2 regions of the Dialister invisus DSM 15470 genome follow, and region 1 is predicted to be linked to the other one. Evidence: riboswitches for the same ligand, from Rfam matches in the RefSeq annotation. Region 1 holds a riboswitch; the other holds the start of a gene.
The links. Region 1 has a riboswitch for cobalamin ahead of GCWU000321_RS08155 (MotA/TolQ/ExbB proton channel family protein). Riboswitches for the same ligand answer to the same signal wherever they lie in the genome.

Region 1 (10,668 bases):
ACAAAATCCGCTTCTCCGATATCTTTCAGAGAAGCTGCAGATACGCCATATCGCTCTGCCTTTTCCACCGTTGACTTTTCCGTGCTTGCTTTAATGTATACTTCTTCTTTCGTCCAGAGGCCTTTGGAAAGGCACCCTGAAAGTATAGCGCCGCCCATAGCGCCGCAGCCGATCATCATAATCTTTTTCATACGCCCGGACCTCTCCACAAAGGAATCCCCGCAAGGCGGGGCATGCTGTCCATCTCAATATGCACCGCCGATGGCGCGCACAAAAGCACCTGCCCGTTCAGAAGTTCTACTTCTCCCTTGCCGAGATAAACGGCACCGCTCATGAAATCCACAAAACGGCTCGCCGTTTCATCATCCACATTGCTGCCAAGAACCACAAGAACTACAAGTCCTTTTTCCATGGCATCCACCGCACGGCGGGCATCACTATAAGCACGGGGAACGAAGATGACAGCATCCAACGGACGGACAGCCCTCGCAGGCAGCGCGCCTGCCATACGGGGACCCGCCTCTTTACCGTCTTCTCCCGCAGAATCTATATACTCTTCTTCCTCCGGCTCCGTAACAAAAAGATCATAAAACAGCTCGGAGATCTTCGAAAAAAATGACATTATGCCTTAGGGGCCTGCGAATCCCATGCGGGGGCTTCCGCTTCCGGAAATGCCGCAAAATTCTCACGGGACACGCTCATATTATTTGGCGCGCAGAGGTAAATATTTTCAGAAACCTGGTCAATGCGCCCGTCCAAAGCATACATCACACCCTGAATAAAATCCACGATACGCTGTGCTTCATCGGCATCAGTCTTTTCCATATTCATTACGACCGGACGGGCAGCCTTCAGATGATTCCCGATTTTTTCGGCATCCTGATAGTCTTTCGGATTCACGACCACCATAGTATACGGTTTCGCCTGGCGGGTCGCTACTGCCGCACGGCCTGCTGCCGGACGGGGAGGAATAGGCTGCGCCGTATCTATCGACGTCCCCTCTTCTTCGTATTCTTCATCCTCGTATTCATCATCACGATCTGTAAACTGTTCCTTAAATTTATCCAGTAAGCTCATTTTGTTTCTCCTTTCCCATTTGCATAATTCCGCTCGCCAAAAATGGCGGTGCCGACGCGTACCATCGTAGCGCCCTCTTCTATTGCCGTTTCAAAATCCCGGGTCATCCCCATGGATAAAACAGAAACCTGTCCTTTGGGAAAATATGTTTTCAGTACTTCCCACATTTCATGAGCCCTGCGGAATACAGGACGTGTCATTTCCACATCCTCCACCATAGGCGCCATGCACATCAGACCCTTTACACGGATATGCGGGAGCATTCCCGCCTTCGCTGCAGCTTCGTCCAGACTTTCCGGCGGCAAACCGTACTTGCTTGTTTCTCCGGAAATATTAAATTCCAGAAGCACATCCTGCACTTTGCCGGCCTGCCCGGCCCGTTTATCTATCTCTTCCATGATTTCCACGGAATCTACGGACTGGATCAAATCAGCCGCCGCCACTGCCTTTTTCACTTTATTTTTTTGAAGATGTCCCTGCAGGTTCCAGACAACAGGCATTTTCAAACGGCTCCGTTTGTCTTCCAATTCCTGCACACGGTTTTCTCCCACCTCTTTCACGCCAAGTCGGAGAACCTCCTCCATATCTTCCAATGGATGAAACTTCGTCACCGCCACAAGAGTCACGTCCTGCCTGTAAGGAGAACGGGCCTTCGCAGCCGCTATCCGCTTTTTCACAACTTCCAGCTTTTCTTCTATAGCTGACATCCTAATTCCTTCTATTATTTAATAAGGTACGTCGAAAAATATAAAAAGATATACCTTGTCCTATTATAGCATAGGTATATCCTTAAAAAAATAATCGTTTTTTATTTTCAGGCGCCAAACAAACCGAGGCGTAATCCACATACCGCAAAGCATGATAAAATGCAGTTCACGGCCCTGCCATACAAGGCAGGCACGTAAAGCGGAACATGCCGGTATCTTAATCATTGGTATAAAAGCATTTCCTCAATTCAATCTGAATTCTACCGGGAATGTAATCCGGCAGGGGACAGGCACCCCATATTTATCAAGTGCAGGAGAAAATGTCCATTGATAAGCCGCATCAACAGCCGCTGCATCTAAGACACTGCTTCCTGACCCTTGCGTCACATAAGCAGAATCAACCGTCCCTGATGTATTGACTAAGACCGTTACATAAGTAACCCCCGTCGTTTCTTTTACCCTTGCAGTCGGCGGATAAACAGGAAGTACTTTGCTGATCACTGTCGGCGGCGTAATAGGAACACCGGCCCCCGGCCCGCTTCCATTGCCGTCACCTTCACCCGTACCGGTTCCGCTGCCGTCACCCGTACCAGTGCCGTCCCCGTCCCCTGTTCCTCCGCTGCTGCCGCTTCCGTCGCCTTGTGTATCCGTCCCTTCATCTTCTGCCGCGGCATCAGAAACAGACGTACCTGTGGTGTCTGCCGTTTCCTTCTTATCCGGCCTGTCATGCACCTCCGGCTTTTCTTCCGGTACCTTTTCATTAATTTCTTCACTAGGCATTTCCACAGGTTCGGCAATATCATTGATTTTTGCTTCAGATGATTTCACCGCCGGCGCCTTTTTCCCTTTGCTGCCTCCCCCGCCCCGGTTTCCGCCGCCCGCATCAAGCGATACCTGCAATATTTCTCCACGAAGCGGAACTTCTATGTACTTCACGCCAAACAGTCCCAGCATGACAGCAGCAAATAAATGAATAAGGACAGCAGCGGCAATACCAACCGCATACCTCTGCCGGTCATTCATCCTCCTGCCTCCTGCTCCGCTGCCAGCCCGAACCTGGTGATGCCGGCCGCTTTAAACCGGTCGAGAACGTGGATGACATCATTGTAAGCGGCATCCTTCTCTCCGCGGATAACGACGGAATAATTCGCGTCTGATCCGCTTCTTTTCTTTACTTCCGCCACAATTGCGTCCAAAGACATTTTTTTATCATCCAGCCAGCAGCTCCCATCTTTTTTGACAGTCACAAGGCTGCTGCTTTTAGAAACCGTTTCAGCGCTTTGCGCCTCAGGAAGGGCAATAGAGATTGTCCTCACTTCCGTCATGTACATCGTGCTGATGATAAAAAATGCAAGCAGCAGGAATATAAGGTCAAGCATAGGGCTGATCATCAGTTCAGGCATTTTATCCGCCTGCCTCGGTCTTCTCCTCATGATACCCCCTTATTTCCCAGACAATCCGGAGATAAGTGCATCCGCCACAGCATCCAGATCAAGCGTCGCCTTTTTATACCTCGTATTTAAATAAGCATGTACCAGCATACCTGTAATCGCGATCACCAATCCGAAAATAGTCGTAATCAGCGCTTCCGCCAATCCGGCGGTGACACCTGCCGTATTCTGCAGCTGTCCCGTCATGGATGAAAAGGTTCCCATCATACCGGTAATGGTTCCTAAAAGCCCAAGCATGGGAGAAAGCCCGATGATAACACCCAGATAATCAAGGTGCGCCGACAGCTGATTCAGGTAACGGTCTGTCTTTTCATAAGTGACGGATTCAAGAGACCGGCCAAGGCTGTCCTTTTCAGACAAAATATCCTTTGCCAGTTTTGCCGCGCTGCCTGCCGCCTCTTCCGCCAGTTCCGCCGCCTCAGAAACATTGCCCCGTGTCATTTCCTTGCAGAACAGCATCACAAATTTCGTATCGGAAATCGCCTGCCGGTAATACATATACCGCTCCACTGCCAGAAAGATGACCGCCAGCGAACAAAGAAGCAAGGGCCACATGCACAGGCCTCCGCGAATAAAATATCCTACCGCCGAATCAAAAATCCCCATTGCGCTTCCTCTTCCTTTCTTCCCGGCATTCCGCCGGCCATAAAAGTTACATTTATAAAAAAGGCACAGCCAAATCAGAATGAGAAAACGTTTTCCCATCTCTCATCCGGCCCATGCCTCGCGAGTCTTTTGATGATGAAATACAAACGGCACCCTGGCTCAGTTCCTCGTTCCCCTGCCCCTCTGTGAAAGGACTGCGGCAGGCGGACTCCCCTTACAGTTGCGAGACAGCTCCGGTTTTTCACCGGATTCCCCGTTTCTTTGATCTTCATTCATTTTTCATTTCATTTTTATAATTAAATAGTATCACACAACATAAATAACTTCAATTTTTATGTAAATGCCACTATCTCTATCTAATACAATTCTGTCCCGTCTTTCACCTGTACATCACACCCATATATGATACAAGACTGCTTCTCCCCGAAATGGAAGAGAAAGCAGTCTGATACCAAACAAAACTCTATGCTATTTCCCTTTTGTCTTTTGGAACCAGATATATTTTTTTGATACCCGGTACATCGTTGACACAAATGAATTAACGGGAATCTTCCGGTATTCCGCGTCCCTGCTGCTTTCATCCACCACTTCATGATGCTGGTCATAAATCCGGACGGCAGTAATCGCATACCGTTCTTCTTTCATATGGAAACGTAATTCCATCTCACTGCACATAGGCATTCGGTCGCCTTTCAATCGGGAAGCATAAGCCGCTTTCATCTGCTCCGGAATTTTTTTATCCGTATATACCGCCTGTACCGTCATCTGCACTTCATCGGGATCCGTTTCATTCTGTCTGATGGATTGTACATCAAAACGGTAAAGCGCAATATCATTGGCAAATATCTCCATCCAGCGCATCTGCTCCAATTCCTGCGGCGTGGCTTTCGGCTTTACCCCCATTTCCAGAATGGGCGCCGGCTGCCCCTTCATAGAATCTTCCGCTTGTACGCCGTTCCATGAAAGGGACATGCACAGCATACCTACCACCCAAAACCATTTTCGCCGATCAGAAAGCAAAACGCAGACCCGCATTGACTTTCCATTCCACTTTATAATCGCCGCCAAAACCTCTTGTCACATTCGCATAGAAAAGGTTGCTCCCGTTCAGCCGGTAAACGCCTCCGAGAGTCAATTCTGCCCACGTATCGCCGAAATCCTGTTCCACACGGGACGTATCTTCTCCTTCTGCGCTGAAAGTGGCAGCCGTATCCCCTTTAAATTCATGAAGAATGCTTGCTTTGGCATACAAGCTGCCTTTTTCTGTTGCCCTTCCGGCTGCGATGCCCAAACGGCCGATGAAGCTGCTCATGCTGTCCTGATGGACATGCATTTTCTTATCTCCGTCAAAATCGCTGGCCGCATCATAATCCGCGCTGCCCAGCCTGGAGAAAAGCAGCTGGATCTGTGGTTCGACATAACCCGCGGCGGTGCCGAAACGTTTCCCGTATTCCACAGACAATCCGTATCCGGTGGCATGATAATCGCCATCGAGTTTGCGTCCCTCCGCATTGTAAACAGTGTAATCGTTTTCAGCACGGCCGATCTTGCCGACAATATCCACATACTGTCCGTCATCAAAGACCTTGGTTCCATAGATACTTCCTACATAAAGCTTCGGATCTCCTTTTCCGCCAAAGTCATACTTCGCATTGCCGTCATTATAATCAAAGGCTCCGCCGATGTGCCAGCCGGATCCCAGTTTATGATCCGCCCCGACCTGCGCGCCCCAGAAACTGTCGGATAAATTGGTTTTATCTTTATCATACTTCACTTTGCCGCCATAGGTTCTCGCCCACATGCCGCTTGACGCGCCGAGGCGGAGATCACCAAGGCGCTGATTCATATCCGTCATACCGGAACGCCAGGACAGCATGGAAGTCGTCATCGCCGACTTGGCTCCGCGCATCATCATTGTTTCCCTGTCTCCGAGGATATAGGCCACACCGCCGGGAAGAGATGTCGGTATCAGTCCGCCTGCGGGACTTACGGCTGATGTCCTCAACGCAGAGGGAACCGCCATCATTTTCATCATAAGAGGGCTTTTGGAAAGTTCGCCGAGCCTTCCTTTTCCGGTAGCGCCGTTAAAATCAATTCTGCCTGTTCTGGCAACAGACCGTGCAGTCAGTCCTTCATTCAATTTCACCGTGCCGTCCAGATTCCGTTCCCCGCTTGTATACGCCGTATAAGTCAGTTTGCCGGCAAGCCTTTCCATCGCTTCCGTTTCGCCCAAACCGCTCCGGTCGCCGCTCATCGTGATCCCGGAATTGGCAGCCGCCGCGCTGATCGTCACGCCGTCTCCATTTTGGGTCAGCGTACCGAAATTGACTGTCGTATTTCCGCTGTAATGATCTATGGTAATTGCTTTATCGGACTTCTGGTTAATGATGCCGGCGCCGGCTGCCGTGTCTCCGCCATAGAAATGGGTAATACGGCTTGCGCCGTTGCTGCCCGTATCTTCATTATCTTCTCCATAGCGTGTATTTCTCGCCTCATTCGTCCACGTCGCGCCGTTTCGGAGCCACATGTTCACCGTACCGCCGTTATCCACAATGCCGTGAAGCCGGGAATTGGCTGTGGTAAAGGCCGCATTGACAGTTCCTGTGGGAAGGACGAAAATATCGCCGTTGAGATTGACATCTGCCGTCCCCGGCGTATTCCCTCCAATGCCGGTATTCATATTAATCGTACCCTGATAAGCGCCGAGCGTATAGTAGCCGTAATTCATGCCGGAAGGCACCGTTATCTGCCCGCCGCCGACAGACACTTTGCTTCCTGCCGCATTGACAGTGATCCCGTTGCCGTAGACATCAAAGTTTATATTTCCGTTGACCTGTACTTCACTATCATTTACAGATGCCAGAATGCCCGCGTTATTGAAACGGGAATACACATTTTCGTAATTTACGGGAATGCCCCAGACCGTATTATCGGCGCCCTTGATATTCACATTGCCGTTGATGATAATCTTGGAAGAAGCGGCCGCTTCATAGCTGGATTCACCCCAGCGATTCGTCTTTTGGATGGCAATGCCGTTCCCGCCCAGGCCGCCTGTCATGGCGATATTCACCGGCGCGTGGATGGTAATCTGTCCGGAGCCGGTTTTCGGTGCGTCAAGCCAGATAGCATTGGTTATGGAATTGCCGCCCGGAAGCCCGGCAGTAATGACATTGACCTTTCCTGCGGTAATGGTGACATTCTTTCCGCTTCCCGCATAGATTCCCGCAGGGCTTCCGATGGTATGGGCGGACTGGAGCTGCAGGGCATGGGTGCCGGCATGGATAATCACATCATTTTCCTCATGGGCATCTACGGCGGCAAGGACATTCGTCACCCGGTCTCCTGTCTTATAATTATTTTTTGTCGGCTGGATGACCGCGTCTTCATCAAAGGTATAATTTAAATTATCGTCTGTATTATCGAAATGAGGAGGAGTCGTATTCGAATCCTTCACTGTACCTGTAATTTTATACTCATAATCAGGCGTACGCATGACCGCATCCGGATTGGCGGTCCGCACCGCCGTCAGGGAGCGGGCGGTCAGTCCCTCCGCCCGCGCGGCGGACAGGCTTGCCAATGCCCCCTTCACCTTATCCGGCTGGAGCATCGCCATGAAGTTAAACTGGAACATGCCGCTGTTGTTGGAAAAGTCCGTCGCCCTCCAGGACTGGGGCGTGGTATTCCCATCCTTATAGACCAGCAGGTTCTGCCCGGCTTCCACCCAGAGGCGGTGCGTATGGTATTCCGCATTCAGCTTGCCGAACCACCCGTCATAAGTCCCGCTGGAAACGGGGTTGCCCCAGCTGACGGGATTCTCCGACATGAGGTTGGACACCGTGGTCTGATAAACGTCCATCTCGACGCCGCCGGCGCCTCCCAGGTTATACCGCATCACATAGGCCGTACCGTCGGGCAGCACTTTCAGATCACGGAAATCTTTTGCGCCCTGTTCATTTGTAAAGGTATTCGGCAGCGTGATATTCCTCGTATTCCCCGTGCTCAGCCCGCCATCATCCGACAGAGTGGCTGCCGTAATGCAGGTGTCCCCGTTGCCGAAGCCGTAATTCTGATACCCGCCGATGGCGGAGACCAGGATATGGTCATTGTACAGATTGAGCCGCGCTTCATCGGTATTCTTGCCTACCCTCGTGTAGTCCTTGCGCTCCAGCGAACCGTCCTGCCCGATCCGGTAGCGGATGAGCCAGCCTTCATCATAATTCTGGTATCCCCCTTCCTTATTGATGCTGGCAAGGGCATACAGATTGTCCCCTTTCACCAGCAGGCCTTCCCCGTGGGCCTTTGCGGATGCGCCGTACGCGGGGTTATTCTCTTCAATCAGAATCCCGTTTATTTCATTTAATAAACTGTGTGTCCCGCTTTGAAGCAGTGCAATCGCGCTTCCTGAAATATCGCAGACGCTCACATTCCCCAGGTCATAGCCGGTGACGATAAGGTAATTCCCCCAGGACGCCGCGGCGTGGGTATTCACCGTCGTGGAAATTGTTCCCGTGCTTTCCGGGGCTGACCACTGGTTGTTTTCCGCATCCAGAAGTTCATTGGATCTCAGATTCGTCTGGCTGTACGTATACTGGCGCAGGAATATCTTGCTGTCCCCGTTCACATGGAGATGGAACAGGCCGGGATCCCCGTTCAGATCCGTCCGCAGATCTTTCCCGATGCCCCAGATGTCAGTTTTCACACGGGAGCCCCGGACCACCCCCATCACGCTTTGGGCATAGTTGGACGGCGCTGTCACCACCAGATTGGCCGCCTCTGCCGCCACGCCTCCGCAAAGCACTGCCGCCGCCATCATGGCAGCCGTTTTGGATTTACCTTTGGTACGCATAGATACCTCCTTTTATAATATACACAAATCCGGATGTCCGGATCTGTAAAACGGACCGATATCAGAACTCATAGCGGACCGTGCCGTACCACGTCCGTCCCTGGATGGGATACTCCACATTCAGGTACCCGTAAGAGTTCGTGCCGAGGCAGACCCATCCTTTCTGCTTCGGCGCCCGGTTGAAGATATCGTTGCAGCCGAAGGCGATCTGCCATGCCTTGCCCGGCTTCACCTTGACGCCCGCATTGATGACGCTCAGCGAGGGATACGCGACCCCGTCATCCGTTTCGTCCCCCAGTTTATTGTATCTATACTCATTGATCGTATAGTAACTTGAGGTATAGTGCCACTCGCCAAACAGGGTAAACCGGGGATTCGGGAACCAGGAGAACCGCAGATTCCCTTCCCATTCCGGCTGGAAGGTCGGATATACTTCCCGGTACACCGCATCCCCCAGCGCCCACTCTTTATTCTGCCGCCGGAACGCCTTGATTTTCGTATAGGCGCCTTCCAGATCCAGGCTGAAATGGCCCCACTTCAGCCCTGTCTGCAGTTCAAATCCGTGTATATGCCCTTTTTGGTCATTGAAGTAGGATGCCCAGTCGGGTCCTGCCCGGTACAGGTAGAGCATCCGGTTCGCATGGCGCCAGAAGTAGGTCAGCGTAGCATAGGCGTCGGAATGGAGGAATTTCCCGTTCCACAGCGTACTGAAATCGAACTGGGTCCCGTACTCCGGCTGGGGGAACTTGGAAGCGGTCCCCCTCTTGTTGGCGGGAACCGGCAGGATGCCTGCCCCGTCCCCGGCAATTTCATACATATTGAGGAGGCGGAAATAGGTTCCCCCTGTCATGCGCAAGGTAAGATTGTCATTCACCTGTTTTTTGAGCGCCAGCTGCCAGGTGCCTTTCCCGTCCTGCTGTCTGTCCCGCGGCGTGATCCAGTGGAACCACCGCCATGCCGTATCGGCGAAGCGTTTCCCCTCGCTGTAGCCCACGATGACTGACCGGTTATACCGCCAGGCGGGGGTCAGGAACCAGGTGCCTTTTTTGTCCAGCGTGATGGTGTCCTGGATCTGGATATTCCATATATTCTGGTCATACCGGTTCCGTATGGCGCCCAGAAGCGTGGAATAATCGGAATCGCCGAGCACTTTATCCATCAGGGATCCGTTCACGTGCATCCGCTCATGGGAGTAATTGGTCTGGAATTCGAGGAGCTGTCTGTTTCCCAGCTGGTAGGTGCCGTCGAGGAGGAAATTATACTTGCGGGAAATAAACCGGCTCCATTTGCGGAAAGGGACGTCTTCCCAATAGACCTGGTTCTCATTTAAGTGATACATATGTTCCACGTCATAGTATTTCTTCTGTTTCTGGAAATCCGCCGTCCAGCCCCATTCCAGGCGGCCGTTATGATGGCGGTTCTCCACCATCAGTTCGTTCGTGTAAAGGCGCTGCCGCTTCCCTTCCGCATAAAAGGCGTCATCTATCCAATCCACCGTGTAGCCGAGACACGCGTTCAGTGTGGTATTGCTGTATCCTGCCCACAGGCTGTCCGGCAGATGGCGCTTGATGCGGTTCCAGCTGCCCTTCACCATCCACTCGTCATTCTGCCATTTCACGATGGCGCTCGTATTCTTCCGGTCATTCCATCTCCGGTGCCGGTTTTCCGACATAGATTTGAGTTTTTCCACCCTCTTTTTTACATATTTGTGCCTTTCCACGATTTTTGTATACTCCTCAGACTGTTCCGGGTCGACATACTTCCCCTGCGACAACCATTGCGCATTATACTTGGCAAGCCGATCCGCCTTGTCCAAAAACTCCTTGTTATTCTCAAGAACCGCACCGTCCACGGCCGCTTTCACATCAGCATTTTCCGGCTCATAAAAATATGAATCCTTATTATTCCATGAATATTTGAGTTCATTAATTACATCTTGTTTCATACAAGCTTTGATCTGCGCTATTTTTTCCTCATCCCC
Region 2 (10,668 bases), 720 kb from region 1:
TTGATACCCTGAAAGATATGGAAATCCTTTTCGACCATATTGATCTGGGCAAGGTTTCTACATCCATGACCATCAACGCACCGGCATCTGTACTGCTGGCTATGTACATTGCAGTCGCTGAAAAGCAGGGCGTACCGGCTGATCAGCTCCGCGGCACTATCCAGAATGATATTCTGAAAGAATACGCAGCCCGCGGAACCTATATTTTCCCGGTTAAACCGTCTATGCGTCTGATTACCAACATTTTTGAATACTGCTCCAAGAATGTACCGAAGTGGAACACCATTTCCATCTCCGGCTACCATATCCGTGAAGCAGGTTCCACCGCTGCTCAGGAAATCGCTTTTACCATCGCTGATGGTATCGCTTACATCGAAGCAGCTCTGAAAGCAGGCATGAAGATCGACGACTTCGCAGGCCGTCTGTCCTTCTTCTGGAACGCTCACAACAACGTACTTGAAGAAGTTGCTAAATTCCGTGCATCCCGTCGTCTCTGGGCTACGATTCTGAAAGAACGTTTCCATGCTCAGAACCCGAAGTCCATGAAACTGCGTTTCCATACCCAGACAGCCGGCTCCATGCTGACAGCTCAGCAGCCGAACAACAACATCGTTCGTGTTGCTCTCCAGACAGCAGCGGCAGTTATGGGCGGAACACAGTCCCTGCATACCAACTCCCGCGATGAAGCTCTTGCTCTGCCGACCACTGAATCCGTAACCATCGCTCTGCGTACACAGCAGATCGTTGCTTATGAATCCGGTCTGGCTGACGTAGTCGATCCGCTGGGCGGCTCCTATTATGTAGAAGCTATGACCAACGCCATCGAAGCGGAAGCTAAAGAATACATCCGCAAGATTGATGAAATGGGCGGCGCTGTTGAAGCTATCGATAAAGGTTATATCCAGAAAGAAATCCAGGATTCTGCTTATGCTTGGCAGATGGCTGTTGAATCCGGCGAAAGAACAATTGTCGGCGTCAACAAGTTCACTATGGAAGAAGCTCCGGTTGAAGGCCTCCTGAAGGTTGACGCATCCGCCGGCGAATTCCAGAAGAACAAACTGGCTAAAGTTAAGGCAGAACGTGATAACGCAAAGGTTAAGGAAGAACTGGCCAAGCTGGAAGTTGCAGCTGCTGACGAATCCGTCAACCTGATGCCTGTTATCCTTGACTGCGTACGTGCTTACTGCTCTCTCGGCGAAATTTGCGGCGTTCTCCGCAAAGTATTCGGCGAATACAAAGCACATAACACACTTTAATCCTAACTAAAATTCTGGAGGTATATAACTATGGCAGAAAAACGTATCAGAGTACTCGTTGCTAAACCGGGTCTTGATGGACATGATCGCGGTGCAAAAGTAGTTGCCCGCGCACTTCGCGATGCAGGTATGGAAGTTATTTACACAGGTCTTCGCCAGACTGTCGCTCAGATCGTTGAAGCGGCAGATGCGGAAGACGTTAATGTTGTAGCACTGAGCCTTTTGTCCGGCGCTCACAACACCCTGTTCCCGGAAGTGGTAGAAGCACTGAAAGCTAAAGGAATGGAAGATGTTCTCGTTATCGGCGGCGGCGTAATCCCTGCCGGTGACATCCCTGGTTTGAAAAAGGCCGGCGTAAAAGCTATCTTTACACCTGGCACACCGACCAAGGAAATTATCGACTTTATCAAAGCTAACGTATAATTGACATTCTCTTCTATCCAATAGAAGCTCGATAGTTGCACGGGGCTGCATTTGCTGTAGCCCCATGCCGCTATTATTTACTCTTAAAAAGGCGGTGTATCCATGGAATTCTCAATGAAAAATTTTTGGGACGGTTCCAGACGTGCCTTAGCGAGAGCAATAACCATCGTTGAAGACGAACGTGATGGCTGGGAAGATATCATGAAAGAAATCTACCACCATACCGGTCGTGCACAGGTCATCGGCATCACTGGTGCACCTGGTGCGGGTAAGAGCACACTTTCAGACGCGCTGATTAAACAGTACAGAAAACAGGGCAAGAAAGTCGGTATTGTGGCTATCGATCCGACTTCTCCATTCTCCGGCGGTGCTATCCTTGGCGACCGTATCAGAATGAATGACCTCACACTGGACGAAGGTGTATATATCCGCAGTATGGGTACCCGCGGCAGTCTTGGCGGTTTGTCCAGAAAGACTACCGATGCGGTAAAACTGATGGATGCTTTCGGTCTCGATGTCATTTTCATCGAAACAGTAGGCGTAGGGCAGTCAGAAGTAGATATCGTCAAGAATGCGGATACAACACTCGTTGTGCTCGTACCCGGACTGGGTGACGATATTCAGGCTATTAAGGCAGGCATCCTTGAAATCGGGGATGTATTCTGCATTAATAAATGTGATCGTGACGGCGCGGACCGTCTGAATGTTGAAATCGAAATGATGCTTGATTTGGGTGAAGCCCAAAACTGGCGTCCTCCTATTGAAAGGACGATTGCAAACAAGGACGAAGGCGTCGCGGACGTTGTCAAATCTCTTAATTCTCATCGTAAATATCTTGAAGAATCCGGCTTGCTGGAAGAACGCAGACGTGAACGCGCCCGCACTGAGATGGTAGAGATGATTCACGACCGCATTTCCCGTCATGTTATGGAAGATATCGTACAGACGGGTAAATTTGCTGACTACGTAGAACAAGTCTATGAAAGAGAAAATGATCCTTTCACAGTCGTTGATTCTATCGTGGGAAATATATTTAAATAATTCAAAGGAGGAATTATTATGGCATTCAAAGTATTATGTGTAGACCATGTCGGCGTAGCTGTTAATGATCTGGCGCTGATCAAGAAGCAGATGAAAGATCTGCTGAACCTTGAACCATCCCTTCCGGATGAAACGGTAGAAGAACAGCATGTAACGACAAGCTTCTTCAAACCGTCCGCACAGAGCGAAGCATGCGAACTGGAATTCCTGGGTTCCACAACTCCGGACGGCCCGATTGCCCGCTATATCGCTAAGAACGGCGGCAAGAACGGTTTCCAGCATGTAGCTCTCCGCGTAGACAACATTGTCGAAGCGCTTGCTGCACTTCCGGAAGACGCAAAGCTTGACAAGCATTGGAGAGTTGGTGCTGGCGGCTGCCACATCGCATTTATGCACCCGAAAGCTACCGGCCTTCTGCTGGAACTGACCGAACGCCCCGGCGGCCCGTCTTTCTAATAGCATAAGGATCGGTCCCTATGCTATAATAGGGACGTCCCGGTAAGGGACCAATATTTTTGGAGGTGTAAGAATGGCAACTGTTGCAGAAAGAATTGAACTTCTTCACAATAACCTCGCACACGTAGAGGCTATGGGTGGAGAAAAGAAAGTTGAAAAACAGCATGCAAAAGGCAAACTGACAGCCCGCGAAAGACTTGCTCTTCTGTTTGATGAAGGCTCTTTTGTAGAAGTCAATGCGCTTGTTAAGTCCCGCTGCTACAACTTCGGCCAGGAGAAGAAAGATCTCCCCGGCGAAGGTGTCGTTACCGGTTATGGTACTGTAGACGGAAGACTCGTATTCGCATTTGCCCAGGACTTCACGGTAGAAGGCGGCTCCCTTGGTGAAATGCACGCTGCGAAAATTGTTCACGTAAACGAACTGGCTCTTAAAGTCGGTGCTCCTTGCGTAGGCCTGAATGATTCCGGCGGAGCCCGTATCCAGGAAGCAGTAGATGCTCTTTCCGGCTATGGCAAGATTTTCTGGTGCAATACCATTGCATCCGGCGTTATTCCTCAGATTTCCGCAATTATGGGACCGTCTGCAGGCGGCGCCGTATATTCTCCGGCACTGACCGACTTCATCTACATGGTAAAAGGCACCTCTCAGATGTTCCTGACAGGACCGGCAGTAGTTGAATCCGTAACCGGCGAAAAGATTACCGCTGAAGCTCTCGGCGGCGCTATGACCCATAACCGTACATCCGGTGTGGCCCAGTTTGCAGCTGAAAATGACGAAGACTGCATTAAACAGATTCGTTACCTGCTTTCCTTCCTGCCGAGCAACAACATGGAAGACGCGCCGATTGTTGAAACCGGAGATGATCCGACCCGTACAGATGCAAGTCTGGATACCATTATGCCGGAAAACTCCAATGCACCGTACGATATGTACGATGTCATCAAATCCATCGTTGATAACGGCGAGTACTACGACGTAGCTAAGGAATGGGCTAAGAACATCATTACCTGCTTCTGCCGTATGGATGGACAGACTGTCGGCATTATTGCCAACCAGCCAAACTTCATGGCAGGCTGCCTTGACTATAATGCTTCCGATAAAGGAGCCCGTTTCATTCGTTTCTGCGACTGCTTCAATATTCCGGTTCTGAACATTGTCGACGTTCCCGGCTTCCTGCCCGGCAAGCAGCAGGAATATGCGGGTGTAATCCGTCACGGTGCTAAGATGCTGTTCGCATACTGCGAAGCAACTGTACCGAAGATTACCCTGATTCTCCGTAAAGCATACGGCGGTTCTTACATCGCCATGTGCTCCCGTGAACAGGGTGCTGACCAAGTATTTGCATGGCCGACCGCAGAAATCGCCGTTATGGGACCTGCCGGCGCAGCAAATATCATTTTCAAGAAGGATCCGCAGAAAGAACAGCGTACACAGGAGTATGTTGATGAATTTGCAACTCCTTACAAAGCTGCAGAACGCGGCTATGTAGACGCAGTTATTGATCCGAGAAACTCTCGTCCGGTAGTTATCAATGCTCTGAAGATGCTTGCTTCCAAACATGAAGTACATCCGGCTAAGAAACACGGAAACATTCCGCTGTAATATGTATTTACACATTGATAATATTTGAAAGGATGGGTTTGGATGAATAACGATACAGTTATGTATATCGCGGTAGCAGCTGCCGTTCTGGCAGTCATTGCCCTGATCATGATCTGCCAAGTACGTTCATCTCTCAATCAGTCCGCAGCACCGGCGGCAGCGGCTAAAAAAGCGGCGCCGGCGGCAGCTTCGAGAGCCGCTGATAATGGTGCTGTTGTAGCAGCCATTGCAGCAGCAATCGTTGCTATGGGCGGCGGTGAAATCATTTCTATCCGCCCGGCAGCAAGACCTGGCTGGACCACAGGCGCCCGCATTGCAGGTGTTTCCGGAAACCAGCAGTTCTAATTGAAAGTTGAAAGTACAAAATTAGGAGGAAGAACAATGAGAAAATTTACCGTAACAGTTAACGGCCAGGATTACGATGTAGTAGTTAAAGACAGCGGCGCAGCAGCAGCACCCGCAGCAGCAGCACCGGCGGCAGCTCCCGCACCGGCAGCAGCTCCCGCACCGGCGGCAGCTCCGGCTCCGGCACCCGCTCCAGCAGCAGCTCCCGCACCGGCAGCAGCACCCGCCGGCGCAGGTGAAGTCGTAGAAGCTCCGATGCCGGGCAAAGTCCTGCGTATCAATAAACACGTTGGTGACGCAGTAGCGGCAGGCGACGAAGTTCTCGTTCTCGAAGCTATGAAGATGGGCAACCCGATCATGGCTCCCTGCGATGGCAAGATTACCGGTATGCCGGTCAGCGAAGGCCAGAGCGTACAGGGCGGCGACACACTCTTTACAGTTGGCTGATTCTAATTACAAAAAGCAGTGCTTCGGCACTGCTTTTTTGCTGTTTAATTTTGTGAACGGGATAATGGATTTCATTAAAGGCAAAAAGAGATTTTTAGAGATTCCTGGATTGCAGATATCATATTAAAGTGCAGGTACTATTCATCTTTGTAAGGAGGTGGGGAAGAATCTGACTATAATGATGAGCAGTATTTCTGCTTACTTGATGAGTATAGAGAACCCGAAACAGTCGGGCATACAGAATAGGTTGTTTTGCATTATGAGATGCCGGAAGAATTTTTTGATTGTGTTTTAAGGGCTCCGGTCGTAATAGAATTATGCAATAAGTCATCTGCTAAACTGCTGAATATTGATTTGTATCTGCTTATACAGCAGCTGCATGGAGAGGTGGTATTGAGGCGGTTCCGGAGATGCCGGACCGAAACGCGGAGCTGGGGGATCAAATCGTTTTTGCATGTCTGTACAGATACAGGATAGCAGTGCTTAAAGTATGCTGATGAGTAGATGAAAGTATTTCTGAAATATTTTTTGCAATGCCCGGCATTTTCTTTTGGGAGTCCATATGCTGTTTGTCCGCAATAAAAACAGGAGGATGTTTCTCCTGTTTATAAGGGACTGAGGATCAATAAGGCATTTCCTCGGTGGGATTCTGTTCTTCTTTTGCCATGGAGACGAGGACGCGGAGCATGGTAAGGCTTACATCGCTTACATCCGTATTCTTGTCGAAAGCGGCGAGGATGCCGTAACGGAAGAGGAGTTCCTTATCATCTTTGCTGACCTGATGGGCGGCTATGAGGATGTCGTCCCGGCCGATCATGGCAAGTGTCTGAGAGAGCGCGATTAATTTTTGCTTCATCGTAGGACTTTTGGATGTGTAGAAGATGAAATGGACGTCATTGTCGGCAGCATTCTGCGCGGAGCTTTCCGGGGAGAGGAGGGGGCTTACATCTACGTCCCAGCCGTGGTCGGCAAATGTCGTGGCGGCAAGTTTTCTTGCCTCTTTATCGTCATCATCTTCAAGCTCCGGCATGAAAAGCCTCGGACGGCGGCCATCCAGTTCTTCGAAGAGGCTGCTCAGTTTCAATGCTTCTTCAGTTCGTCTTTCTTTTTCAGTGTTTGTCATATTTCCGACCTCCTGTTTCCTCCTATAAGATAGGTAAGATATTTTTAATAGTTTGCAACATTAACATCATTATATAGTAGTAATGAATGAAAAATCAATAAATCAGGGGTAAAGATGTGGATAAATATAAAAATTAATTATATTAAATATGAATGTGGTTGATTGACACTTAGAATGTAATGAATTATACTAAAAATGTAGTTATTTAGACAATTTCACATATCTGACAGGTGCGAAAGCGTAAAAGAGAATCCGGTAGAATCCGGAGCGGTCCCGCCACTGTAAAGGGAGTTTATATCAAGTATGTCACTGGGTAACTGGGAAGGCGATATAAACGAGGAACTTGAGCCAGGAGAACTATCTGTCTAAGAATCACCGTTATACCTGCGAGAGATGGGGAGGGGATTGGGAAATTATTTCCTTGTCCGGCTATCAGTTTCGCGTGATAGTCGTTTTTTTGTGAGTAGATTGTAAGGAGGTGCACATATCGGGGATTTTGAAAGTCCGGCTTGAAAGACGTTATGCCAGGCATTTGAAAGGATGTTCCGTCAGGGACTCTGCCGTCTTGTCTGCAAGCTGTATTTTCCGCGGAATTGTCTAAAATTATTATAAGGAGGATGTTTTCATGGCAGAACAGAATACCCAGGAATCGGTCAAGCAGCTTACTGACAAAGAGTTGGAAGCGATCTTGAGAAAATCAAATGAAAAAGCCGATTTCCCAGAAGTAAAATTTGACGAATTTGAAAAGCCGACCTATGAGGAGTGGGTGGAGGCTTGCAATGCTCTGTTGAAAGGAAAGCCTTTCGATAAGATCATGTTTACCAAGACTTATGAAGGGATTACCTTTGATCCGATTTATACATGGAGAACTGGACCGTCAGCAACTGATAAGATTCTTCCGACAGATGATTATCCGGGCATGGGAGATTTTCTCCGCGGCGCAACGGTAAACGGCTATAAATGCGCTCCCTGGGGTATTGCCCAGGCATGCGATGAAACGCTGCCGAAAGAAAATAATGAACTTCTGAAGCATGAAATCGACAGAGGTTCCACTGTTTATAATGTACGTATTGATACCGCCACTGCCGACGGCATTGATGTCATGGATGCCGAAAAGCCGGGCGATATAGGCGTAAGCATTACCGCGCTGGAAGATATGCATACCCTGCTTGACGGTCTTGATATGGAAAAGATCCCGTTTATGATGTATGCTGGTACTTCCTCTCTCCGTATGCTGGCATTGGTAGCCGCGACATTGAAGGCTAAGGGAAAAGATGTCAGCAAAGTGAAAGGTGTTATCGGAGCAAACCCGATTGCCCAGCTGATCAAGAGAGGAAAGCTGAACCAGCCGCTGGAAGAATTGTATGATGAAATGGTGGAATCTATCCGCTGGACGAGAAAGAATGCGCCGCAGCTCCGCACCATTTTCGTCAGGAGCGATATTTTCTCCAATGGCGGTGCGAATGCCGTACAGGAAGTGGCTTATACTTTTGCTATCGCTGTCGAATATATCCGTGAAATGCAGAAGCGCGGCATCGATATCCATGATATTGCCCAGTCCCTGCAGTTCGCATTTAATACAGGCGCCACTTTCTACATTGAAATTGCCAAGCTCCGTGCTGCCCGCCAGGTATGGTCTAATATCATGAAAGCCTTCGGCGCCGAAGAAAAAGACCGTTCCTGCAAAATCCATGCCCGTCCGGCGATGTTTACCAAGACGATTTTCGATATCGGTGTAAATATGCTTCGTGAAACGACCCAGATTTTCTCTGCAGTTGTCGGCGGTGTTGATTCTTATGAAAATGATCCTTATGACGCAACGGTACGCAAGGGTGATGAATTCTCCCGCCGTATCGCAAGAAACGTACACATTATGCTGCAGGAAGAATTCGGCATGCTTCGTCCGATCGATCCGGCCGGCGGTTCCTGGGGGATTGAAGCACTGACCAAGGAAATGGCTGAAAAAATCTGGGGAGAATTCCAGAAAATCGAATCTCTTGGCGGTATCCTGAAAGCTCTTAAAGAAGAATATCCGCAGCAGCAGATTCTTGAAATCCTGAAACAGCGTTTCAAAGCGCTTGACCTCCGCAAGGACAGCGCTGTCGGGACAAATATGTATCCGAATATGACGGAAGAACTTCTTGATCCGCGTCCGGAAGATGTACCGGCGCTGAAAAAAGAACTGTCTGAAGGCGTTGAGAAATATCGTGCCGATATGGACAAAGATTTCCTGAAGGAAAAGCTGGAAGAACTGAAAGCAGCCGATACCGACATCGTTGAGAAGGCAATTGCCGCATTCTCCGCCGGCGCTACAATTTCTGAAGTACGCACAGCAAGAGCTGCCAAAGCGGATTCCATCGAAGTGAGAAAGATTTATGCGCACCGCTGGACCGAACGTTTTGAAAAACTCCGCTTTGACACACAGGCGTTTAAAAAGGAAACCGGCAAGAATGTGGAAATATTCCTGGCCAATATGGGACCGATTCCGCAGCATAAGGCGAGAGCTGATTTCTCCACCAGTTTCCTGCAGGTAGGCGAATTCAGCGTTCATCTGAATAACGGCTTCCAGGATGATGAAGATAAACCGGGTTCACGCTGGGATAAGTGTGTGGAAGCGCTGAAGGCAGGCTGCGATGATAAAGGAACTCCTTATGACTGTGCCGTTATCTGCTCTACTGACGCTACTTATCCGGAAGATGTGCCGGCGCTGGCGCCGCGTTTAAAGGAAGTTTTGGGGAAAGGTACGCTTTTCCTTGCGGGCGCTGCTCCGAAAGATATGGAAGCGGTATATCGTGAAGCCGGCATAGATGAATTTATCAGCGTGAAAGCAAACTGCTACGATATCCTCCGTATGCTCCAGCAGAAAAAAGGCATGAAGATTACGGAAGAGGAGGTAAAATAAGATGGCAATGAACCCCGATTTTACAAAATTAAACCTTGAAGAACATCCCCATTGTTCTTATGATGAATGGAAAGCGGAACTGGAAAAAACAACGGGCAAAAATTATGATGCTCTCTATGAAAATACAATGGAACGTATTCCTGTAGGTCCGCTCTACGGCAAAGATGTGTATGACCAGTGCAACCACTTGGACTTCATGAGCGGTATCCCTCCGTTCCTCCGCGGACCTTACTCCACGATGTATGTATTCCGCCCGTGGACGGTCCGCCAGTACGCAGGGTTCTCCACTGCTGAAGAATCTAATGCGTTCTACCGCAGAAACCTGGCGGCAGGCCAGAAAGGGCTGTCTATCGCATTTGACCTTCCGACCCACCGCGGCTATGATGCGGATAACCCCCGTGTTATCGGCGACGTCGGCAAAGCAGGCGTATCCGTCTGCTCTATGCTTGATATGAATATCCTTTTCGCAGGCATTCCGCTGGATCAGATGTCCGTATCCATGACGATGAACGGCGCCGTTCTTCCGATTCTGGCATTCTTCATCAGTGCCGGCATTGAACAGGGCGTAGACAAGAAGATTCTGGCAGGCACGATCCAGAATGATATCCTGAAAGAATTCATGGTTCGTAATACTTACATTTATCCGCCTGCCATGTCCATGCGTATCATCGGTGATATTTTCGAATATACCACCAACTATATGCCGAAGTTCAACAGTATCTCCATTTCCGGTTACCATATCCAGGAATGCGGCGCTACCTGTGACCTTGAAATCGGTTATACGCTGGCAGACGGCATGGAATACATCCGCTGCGGCGAAAAAGCGGGACTTGCGGTCGATGCCTTCGCTAAACGTCTGTCCTTCTTCTGGGACCAGGGCAAGAACTATTTCATGGAAGTCGCAAAGATGAGAGCGGCCCGCGTTCTCTGGGCAAAGATTCTGAAACAGTTTGGCGCGAAGAATCCGAAATCCATGGCACTTCGTACCCATTCCCAGACATCCGGCTGGTCGCTGACGGAACAGGATCCTTTCAATAATATCGCCCGTACTTGTATGGAAGCCATGTCTGCG

Region 2: linked by a shared signal. The riboswitch ahead of GCWU000321_RS04815 (methylmalonyl-CoA mutase family protein) and the one ahead of GCWU000321_RS08155 (MotA/TolQ/ExbB proton channel family protein) in region 1 are both predicted to bind cobalamin.

What each region holds. Positions count from the first base shown of each region.
Region 1 is NZ_GG698602.1:1,691,397-1,702,064, reverse strand. It holds gene proC (pyrroline-5-carboxylate reductase) at 1-191, opposite strand, end outside; gene GCWU000321_RS08180 (cell division protein SepF) at 188-622, opposite strand; gene GCWU000321_RS08175 (cell division protein SepF) at 622-1,077, opposite strand; gene GCWU000321_RS08170 (YggS family pyridoxal phosphate-dependent enzyme) at 1,074-1,784, opposite strand; gene GCWU000321_RS09265 (TonB family protein) at 2,028-2,807, opposite strand; gene GCWU000321_RS08160 (ExbD/TolR family protein) at 2,804-3,217, opposite strand; gene GCWU000321_RS08155 (MotA/TolQ/ExbB proton channel family protein) at 3,227-3,841, opposite strand; cobalamin riboswitch at 3,969-4,138, opposite strand; gene GCWU000321_RS08150 (hypothetical protein) at 4,310-4,822, opposite strand; gene GCWU000321_RS08145 (autotransporter outer membrane beta-barrel domain-containing protein) at 4,851-8,687, opposite strand; gene GCWU000321_RS09670 (TonB-dependent receptor plug domain-containing protein) at 8,749-10,668, opposite strand, start outside.
Region 2 is NZ_GG698602.1:969,148-979,815, reverse strand. It holds gene GCWU000321_RS04855 (acyl-CoA mutase large subunit family protein) at 1-1,256, shown strand, start outside; gene GCWU000321_RS04850 (cobalamin B12-binding domain-containing protein) at 1,287-1,679, shown strand; gene meaB (methylmalonyl Co-A mutase-associated GTPase MeaB) at 1,782-2,720, shown strand; gene GCWU000321_RS04840 (VOC family protein) at 2,739-3,176, shown strand; gene mmdA (methylmalonyl-CoA decarboxylase subunit alpha) at 3,250-4,779, shown strand; gene GCWU000321_RS04830 (hypothetical protein) at 4,822-5,124, shown strand; gene GCWU000321_RS04825 (biotin/lipoyl-containing protein) at 5,161-5,571, shown strand; gene GCWU000321_RS04820 (hypothetical protein) at 6,194-6,694, opposite strand; cobalamin riboswitch at 6,906-7,073, shown strand; gene GCWU000321_RS04815 (methylmalonyl-CoA mutase family protein) at 7,320-9,596, shown strand; gene scpA (methylmalonyl-CoA mutase) at 9,598-10,668, shown strand, end outside.